Regions from separate parts of the Exiguobacterium sp. s16 genome, predicted to be linked through region 2. Evidence: riboswitches for the same ligand, from Rfam matches in the RefSeq annotation. Region 2 holds a riboswitch; the other holds the start of a gene.
The links. A riboswitch is a leader RNA that binds a small molecule or an ion and turns the genes downstream of it on or off. The one in region 2 is predicted to bind S-adenosylmethionine.
Positions count from the first base shown of each region.

Region 1: linked by a shared signal. The riboswitch ahead of msrA (peptide-methionine (S)-S-oxide reductase MsrA) and the one ahead of metK (methionine adenosyltransferase) in region 2 are both predicted to bind S-adenosylmethionine.

Region 1 is NZ_JACSLM010000002.1:518,849-523,270, reverse strand. Features, by position in the region: gene KNP86_RS06180 (amidase family protein) at 1-1,071, opposite strand, end outside; gene KNP86_RS06175 (hypothetical protein) at 1,183-1,344, shown strand; SAM riboswitch class I at 1,389-1,489, shown strand; gene msrA (peptide-methionine (S)-S-oxide reductase MsrA) at 1,553-2,065, shown strand; gene KNP86_RS06165 (GRP family sugar transporter) at 2,094-2,957, opposite strand; tRNA gene KNP86_RS06160 (tRNA-Ala) at 3,091-3,163, shown strand; gene KNP86_RS06155 (four-helix bundle copper-binding protein) at 3,279-3,611, shown strand; gene KNP86_RS06150 (3'-5' exonuclease) at 3,678-4,244, shown strand; gene KNP86_RS06145 (bifunctional glycosyltransferase family 2/GtrA family protein) at 4,288-4,422, opposite strand, start outside.
Region 2 is NZ_JACSLM010000002.1:148,945-153,366, reverse strand. Features, by position in the region: gene KNP86_RS04290 (hypothetical protein) at 1-507, shown strand, start outside; gene metK (methionine adenosyltransferase) at 550-1,758, opposite strand; SAM riboswitch class I at 1,889-2,008, opposite strand; gene pckA (phosphoenolpyruvate carboxykinase (ATP)) at 2,323-3,894, shown strand; gene KNP86_RS04275 (alpha/beta hydrolase family protein) at 3,928-4,422, opposite strand, start outside.

The DNA of each region.
Region 1 (4,422 bases), 370 kb from region 2:
TTGTCCGTGCGGGATCGTCTCAGGATGTCTGTTGTTCCAGTCCATCAAATCCGACAACGTCTCGTATGGGAGCGTCGTCGTGGCCAGGTACGCCTCGATCCCGAGTTTGAACTCGTGGTACAAAATATCGCCTTGGTCGAGCGTATCATGGGCGGGCAGTTCGACTTCGACAAGGTCGATGCCGCTCTGTTTCAACAGCTCGGTCGCCTCACCGTATAATGCTTGTTCTTCTGCTGATAAATCAGCTTTGACGATCCCGACACGCATCCCGACCGCTTGGCGCTCGTCGAGGCACGTCCGATACGGCGGACCGGCCGGGAGGTTGAGTGTCGCCGGGTCCGCCGGGTCTTCCCCTACCATCGCCTCAAGTGCCCTTACCGCGTCTTCGAGCGTTCGTGCCATCGGTCCCGCCGTGTCTTGCGACCGCGAGATCGGGATGATGCCACTCCGACTGATGAGGCCGACGGTCGGTTTGATGCCGACGATGCCGTTGTGCACGCTCGGATGGATGATCGAGCCGCTCGTCTCGCTACCGACAGCGAGCAGTGTCAGGTTCGCTGCGACCGCAGAGGCCGAACCTGAGCTCGAACCTCCGACATCGAGCTTATCCCCATATGGATTGAGCGTCTGCCCACCGACGCCGCTCCAGCCGTTCGGCATGCCCTCGGTCAAAAAGTTGGCCCATTCGGACAAGTTCGCTTTCCCGAGGATGATGGCCCCGCTCGCTCGCAGGTTTTGGACGAGATTGGCGTCCCGGCCTGCGAAGTGATGCGCGAGTGCGACGGCCCCGGCCGTCGTCTTCATGAGTCCGGCTGTCTCGACATTGTCTTTGATCAAGACAGGAATGCCGAGTAGCGGCAAGCGTAGCCCGCGACGAAATGCCCGGTCAGCCGACTCGGCCTCGAACAAGGCGTCCGGGTTCACCTGGATGACCGCCTTCAGTTTGTCGTTGAACTGGGCGATCCGGGTCAAATAATAGGCCGTCACGTCACGCGCCGTGAACGTTCCTTCTTTATATCCGCGATGGGCGGTTTCGATATCGAGTTCCATAAAATCAAATGTGTCAGTCATATTGATTCCTCCTTTGGTCACTCGATGGTATTCGCTATCGACATTTGATTTCCTGTTTTCGTTCGCCAACGAATGTGTAACTTGGTACACTGAAAGAAAAGGGAGGTTACTATGAACCGTTCGTACGTACTCGTCTTATTGTCCGTCTTTGCCTTGTTCTTCTTACAGTTATATGCCGGGGACGCCCCGTATACGCTACCGCTCTCCATCGTGCTCGGCATCCTGATCCTCGGTGCCACCTTGCTCCAACTACGGCGCAAGCCAAACCGTTGACGCCGCTTCAAATCTGATGGTATGATGCTGTCACCAACTACATATCGATATCTTGAGTGAACGAGAGACCTGGCTCTATGACTTCACAGCAACCTGCTACGGCAAGGTGCTACTACCAGCAAGGCGATTGCCTTGGCCGATATGACAGAGCGCTCATGTCGATGACATGGGCGCTTTTTTTGGGAATGAACATGAGGGGGACTTATTAATGGAAAAAGCAACATTCGCAGGCGGCTGCTTTTGGTGCATGGTGACACCGTTCGAGGAACAGCCCGGCATCGAGTCGATCGTATCAGGTTATACGGGAGGTCACGTCGACGATCCGACGTATGAACAAGTGAAGACAGGGACGACAGGACACTATGAGGTCGTCGAGATCACGTTCGACCCGACGCTGTTCGCTTATGAGCGACTGCTCGAACTGTATTGGATTCAGACCGATCCGACCGATGACGGCGGTCAATTCCAAGACCGAGGCAGTCAATATGCGCCGGCCATCTTCCATCATACGGAAGAACAACGTGTGAAAGCAGAGCAGAGTCGCGACGCGCTCGCGGCGAGTGGACGTTTCCAACAGCCGATCGTCACGAAGATTTTACCGGCCGACACGTTCTATCCGGCCGAGGAGTACCATCAAGACTTCCATAAAAAAAATCCGGCCCACTATAAAGAGGACCGGAAAAAATCTGGGCGTGACGCATTCATCGAACAAGCCTGGTAAGCGAAAGACGGGTCGTCTGACCCGTCTTTTAGCTTTTGGCGATTCCGAGCATGAATCCGGCCACGACGATGAGGCCGATACCCATAAAGACGAAGACACGTTCTTTCGTCGTCTTCTCTTCTTTTAATAGATAGATCCCGCCGAGCGTCGCCACGACGACGTTCAATTGCGACAAGGCGAATGACGTCGCGATTCCGACTTCACCGCTCGACACGAACAGCCCGAAGTTCCCGATCCCCCAGGCGATCCCGGCCAAGATGTTTTTGAACGTCTTCGGATCGAACTTCTTCACATCTTTCTCACGCAGGCTGAACAACAGCGCCGCGACGAACATCCCGACCGACTGTGGCAAGATCGCCGTGATCCCGTCGACCTCGAAATAGTTCGTCAGGACGGCGTACGTCACGTAACCGATACTCGACACGAGCAGAACGAGCAAGCCTTTCTTCAAGGCGCCGCTGCTGTCGCCGTCTTTGTTCTGCTGATACGACGTCAACGCAGCCCCAATCACGATGAGAACGAGCGCCGAAAATCCGAGCCATAGTTCGGTCGTCGTTTTCCAGTCTCCGAGGACGATGACACCGAACAACGATGTACCGAGAAGCTGCATGCCGGTGCTGATCGGCATCGCCTTCGAGACACTTAAAATTTGAAACGATTGGAACTGTAAATATTGTCCGAGTGCCCAAAACGCGCCGGAGATGAATCCGGTCACGATTGCGAGCGTCGTGAACCCGGGATTGAACACGAGTGCGATAATGACCGCCATCACCATCGCCCCGATTGTCGTCCCGATCAACTGTTGAATCGGCTTCCCGCCGACCTTTGAGACGATGAGCGGGATGCTCCCCCACATCAAGGCAGGTAAGAGTGCGAGTAAAATCATTTCCATACATGACACCTGCTTTCGTAATATAACATCATTTGTGATTTTCCCACGTTCAGTGCTGATTAAACTTTGTTCAAAAAAATTAAAAATAGCCATTGCCAAATGTTTTACTAGGATGATATAATAATTTTCGAACGGGGCATTAGCTCAGCTGGGAGAGCGCCACGCTGGCAGCGTGGAGGTCAGCGGTTCGAGCCCGCTATGCTCCATTATTGAAGTCACCACTCATTTGAGGGGTGACTTTTTTTGCGTCGCCGCTCGGTTTAACTCATCCGCTAGCGGGTAATGATTGTAAGACATCATTATTCTAAAGGGGGACTTATCATGGACCGAGCCTCTGTCGAAGAGACCATTTTAGCCGTCATCGACTGTATGCGGGCAAGCAATCATTGTTTCTCAAAATGCTTACAAGAAGAAGATTTGTTGATGGTCGCCGAGTGTATCCGGCTGACGAAAGAATGTTCGGAAGTGTGTGCACTCGCCTTGAACGCGCTCGAGACCGATTCGGCTTTCACCAAACCGATTGGTGCACTCTGCGCCCAGGTGTGTGACACGTGCGCCGTCGAATGTGGCCGCCACTTGCACGACCATTGCCAACGCTGTGCCGAAGCATGTCTCCGCTGTGCCGAAGCATGCCGCAACCTCGTGGCCGCATAATCGCTTTTTAGTCTAACGATATGTTAGACTTTTTTTATACTTGTTTTTACGAGAAAGGGATTAATTATGCCACATTCAATTCTTGCCATCGACGTCGAGACGGCGAACCGCGATAGTCGCAGCATCTGCTCTGTCGGCTGGAGCCTGCTTGTCGACGGTGAAATCATCGAAACGAACCAACTGCTCGTCAATCCGGAGGAAGACTTCGATGCCGGCAATATCCGGGTCCATGGCATCCGGCCGAGCGATGTCTGGGACGCCCCAGCGTTACCCGAGGTGCTCGAACAGCTCTATCCGACGCTGCGGGATGTCGACCTCGTCATGGCACACAACGCATCGTTCGATATGGGCGCGTTCAAGAAAGCGATCGCCAAATACGATTTATATACGTTTCCGACGATCGAGTACGGCTGTACCGTCAAGTTGTCGAGAAAACTGTATCCAGGTCTGCCGAATCACAAGCTGAACACGATGGCGGAATATTTGAACGTCCCGTTCATGCATCACGATGCGGCTGAAGATGCTCGCGTCTGTGCCCTGCTCATGCGCGACATGATGCAGAAGACCGGGATCCATGATCCGCGTGAACTGCACCGGTACACATCGGTCAAGCTCGGAAAACTCGCTTATTGAACGATATGCATGCCAGACAGGCCAAGACACACGTCTTGGCCTGTTAGCGTTTAAAGATCCATTTTTTCTGGACATAATAACTGACGACGAACAAGAAGCTGTCGACGAACACTTTGATCCACACCTCACCGTCGCGGATGACATAGAACAGCGCATAGACGAGACCGGCCGACAGCGC
Region 2 (4,422 bases):
GATCCAAAACTAGAGCAAGCCAACAATCCAAATCGTCAGTTTGACCAAGCAAATGCAGGTGGCCCTAAAATCACCGTCGTGACCGGGATGCTCCTCGGCGCCCTCGTCGGCGGTCTGCTCGCCTTACTTAGCACGTCGAACCGTGAGAACACGAAACAATCGTTCTCGAGCGCGAAATCGTCGGTCGGCGGTCTCGTCGATACAGTCAAACAAGACCCAGCCGGAAAGGCCTCACAAGTCATCGACCAAGTGAAATCAGCTTCTGGAATCATCCAAGAAGTTGCCACTGACGTTCAAAACGTATACGAGAAAGTCGCTGGTGAAGTCGACACGGTCAAAGAAGACGTGAACAAAGTCGTCGGCACGGCGCAAGAAGCGAAGTCAGATCTTCAATCGATCGGCGAGAAAGTCGTCGATGCGAAAGATACGGCGCTCGGGCAAGAAACTTCATCCGACACGTCATCAAGCAATAACGAATCATCGAATGACAACAAAACACAAGCCTAACAAAAAAACGACCTTTCGCTGAGAAAGGTCGTTTTTACTGTCTTATGCGAAGCGTTTCGCGCCTTCTTCAAGCACTGCCGCTTTATCCGTTTGCTCCCATGGGAGTTCAACGTCTGTACGACCGAAGTGGCCGTAAGCTGCTGTCTGCTTGTAGATTGGACGGCGAAGGTCGAGCATCTTGATGATGCCGGCCGGCCGGAGGTCGAAGTTCTCGCGAACGAGTTCGACGAGCTCAGTCTCGCTCAATTTGCCTGTGCCGAACGTGTCGACTGCGATCGATACCGGGTGGGCAACGCCGATCGCGTAAGCAAGTTGAACTTCTGCTTTGTCAGCAAGTCCCGCTGCAACGAGGTTTTTCGCTACGTAACGAGCCGCGTATGCCGCTGAACGGTCAACTTTGGTTGGATCTTTACCTGAGAACGCGCCGCCGCCGTGGCGAGCGTAACCACCGTACGTATCGACGATGATTTTACGTCCTGTAAGGCCTGCATCCCCTTGTGGTCCACCGATGACGAAACGGCCAGTCGGGTTGATGAAGTATTTTGTATCCGCGTCGATAAGTTCAGACGGGATGACCGCGTCGATGACGTGCTCTTTCAAATCAGCTTGGATTTGTTCGAGTGTGATGTCTTCGGCGTGTTGCGTCGAGATGACGATTGTGTCGATGCGAACTGGGTTGTTCGCTTCGTCGTATTCGACCGTCACTTGTGTCTTACCATCAGGACGAAGGTAAGCGAGCGTGCCGTTCTTACGAACTTCTGCCAAACGACGTGACAATTTGTGTGCGAGTGAAATCGGGAGCGGCATGAGTTCTGGTGTCTCTTTTGTTGCGTAACCGAACATGAGACCTTGGTCACCAGCGCCGATCGCATCGATTTCTTCTTCAGTCATTTGTCCTTCACGAGCTTCAAGCGCTTGGTCGACACCTTGGGCGATGTCTACCGATTGCTCATCAATCGATGTGAGGACAGCACAAGTCTCTGCATCAAAACCATATTTTGCACGTGTGTAGCCGATCTCACGAACTGTTTCACGAACAACTTTCGGGATATCCACGTAAGTTGATGTTGTGATCTCACCTGCTACGAGCACGAGACCTGTCGTGACAGATGTCTCAGCCGCAACGCGGGCGTTTGGATCTTCAGCTAAAATCGCATCCAAAATCGCATCTGAGATTTGGTCACAAATTTTATCCGGATGTCCTTCCGTGACGGACTCCGAAGTGAAAAGTCGACGGTTCAAGTTTGCCATTTCGAAAAACCTCCTATAATAAGGGTGATGTGTGGACGGTACTCGTTCCCCTTACGCGTTGCTTTGGGACGGTAATGAAAAAAACCTTTCGCCATGTTCAATGGGAAAGGTTGAATCGTTCTTCCTTACCCTCTTATCGTTCGAAGCTTGCGCTTCGCTTCAGGATAGCACCTTTTCCGAATAACAATGACAAATCGGACGGTTGCTGGGCTTCGTAGGGCCTTGTTCCCTCCACCGCTCAGAATAAGAGTATCCGTTACGAAGACCATCATATAAATGACACCCCGTTCTGTCAAGCGTATCGACTGAATTCGTAAAACTTTTCACGAACTCGCAATAGTTATGTTTGTGAAATATCAAACATTTTTTTGTCGGTTTTCGATTTTGTACTATGACCTGGTACAGAATATGTTAGAATGACAGTGTAAGAAAGCGCTTACTTTAAAGGGTAAAAAAGGCTTGTTTTTGATTAGTATGTCACATATAATAAAAACGTCATACTAATTAAACGCGGAAGTATGCGGATTTCATCCACATCTATTTAGGGGAAAGGTGGGATTCAGGATGGCGACAACGCTCCTGAAAATCGAAGAATTAATTAAAGGTGCCGACATGATGCGGAACTTAACGGTTCCAGAATTGGTGGAAGAAGCCATTCGCAACGGGGAAGGCGTACTGACGAAAGACGGGGCTTTATCGGTCAGTACAGGTAAATTCACAGGACGGTCACCGAAAGACAAATTCGTCGTGCAAGATGAAGTCAGCAATCATTTAGTAGACTGGGGTCCGGTCAACCAACCGATCGCAGAAGAGAAGTTCACGGCACTGCTCGATAAAGTGCTCACGCATCTCGAGACGAAAGACAAGCTCTATTATCTCGAGGCGTCTGCCGGGGCTGACGAGCATTATACGCTCCCGGTCCGGGCCATCACAGAATACGCGTGGCACAACTTGTTCGCGAAACAGTTGTTCTTGCGCGAATGGCCGACACAAGGTGCCTTTGATCCGTTCACGGTCATCTATGCACCGAGCTATAAGGCCGATCCGGAAGTCGACGGGACGAACTCCGAAACGTTCATTCTCGTCTCATTCGCCAAACGGACCATTCTGATCGGGGGAACAGAATACGGCGGCGAAATTAAAAAATCGATTTTCTCAGTCATGAACTTCCTGTTACCGGAACAGCACGTCTTGTCGATGCATTGCTCGGCGAACGTATCGGACGCCGGCGAGACGGCTCTCTTCTTCGGGCTATCGGGTACCGGAAAGACGACGCTATCGGCCGACACAGAACGTCATTTAATCGGGGACGACGAGCATGGTTGGTCTCCTGACGGCGTCTTCAACATTGAAGGCGGTTGCTACGCGAAGACGATCAACTTGTCGCGTGAGAACGAACCTCAAATCTACGATGCCATTCGATTTGGCTCGTTGATTGAGAACGTCGTCTTGGACGAGGAACGGGCGCCAGACTACAAGAACATCTCACTCACTGAGAACACACGGGCCGCCTACCCGATTCAATTTATCGATAACGCGATGCTTCCGTCACGAGCCGGGCATCCGAACACGATCGTCTTCTTGACGGCCGACGCATACGGCGTCCTGCCTCCAATCAGCAAATTGACGAAGGAGCAGGCGATGTATCACTTCTTGTCAGGCTATACGTCGAAGCTAGCCGGCACGGAGCGCGGCGTGACGGAGCCGCAGGCGACCTTCTCGACATGTTTCGGGTCACCGTTCTTGCCGCTCGCACCGGAACGCTACGCCGACATGCTCGGCACGTTGATCGAGAAACATGACGTCGACGTCTATCTCGTCAATACGGGTTGGACCGGCGGCGCATACGGCGAAGGATCGCGGATGAAGCTCGCCTATACACGGGCGATGGTGAACGCGGCCGTCAACGGGAAACTCCGTGACGTCGAGACGACGCGCCATGACATCTTCAACGTCGAGATCCCACGCCACATCGACGGGGTGCCAGACGACGTGCTCAACCCACGGGGCACATGGAAAGACGGGGCCCGCTACGACGCCGAGGCGGCAGCGCTCGCCCGTAAGTTCCAAGACAACTTCAAACGATTCACGAAAGCGAGTGAGGCGGTCGTCGCGGCCGGCCCAATCATCGTGTAATAAAAAATGACTAGCGCCTGGTTTAGGCGCTAGTCATTTTTTTGGTGCGACGGCTAACATCCAGTCCATCGCCTCATCGGTCGTCTTCCACTTTTCCCAAAACGGGAGTTGATGAGCGAACGGGACGATCCAAAGTTCGGCCCGCTCCCCCATCCGTTCGGCCACGGCTGTCGCATGACGGAGCCGCACTTGCTCGTCGTCTGTCCCGTGAATCAATAACGTCGGGGCCTCCCAGTCCTTGTAGAGGGGTGAACGCTCCACGTACGCCGCACGAGCCGCTTCCGGATCACCCCCGGTCATACGGCGGAGCATTTTCCGCATCGAGCGTTGCTCTTCGTACGTCCATTCCAAATTGGTGACACCCGCCCATGACGTCACGGACGTGAGCGGCCGCTCCGCGGCGAGCGACAACGCCATCATGCCCCCACGCGAGAAGCCAAGGGCATGAATGAGCGTGTCCGTTCGATGGACGCGATCATAGAGAGACAAGACATCCTCTAAATCGGCCCCGCCGAAGTCCTCTTTCCC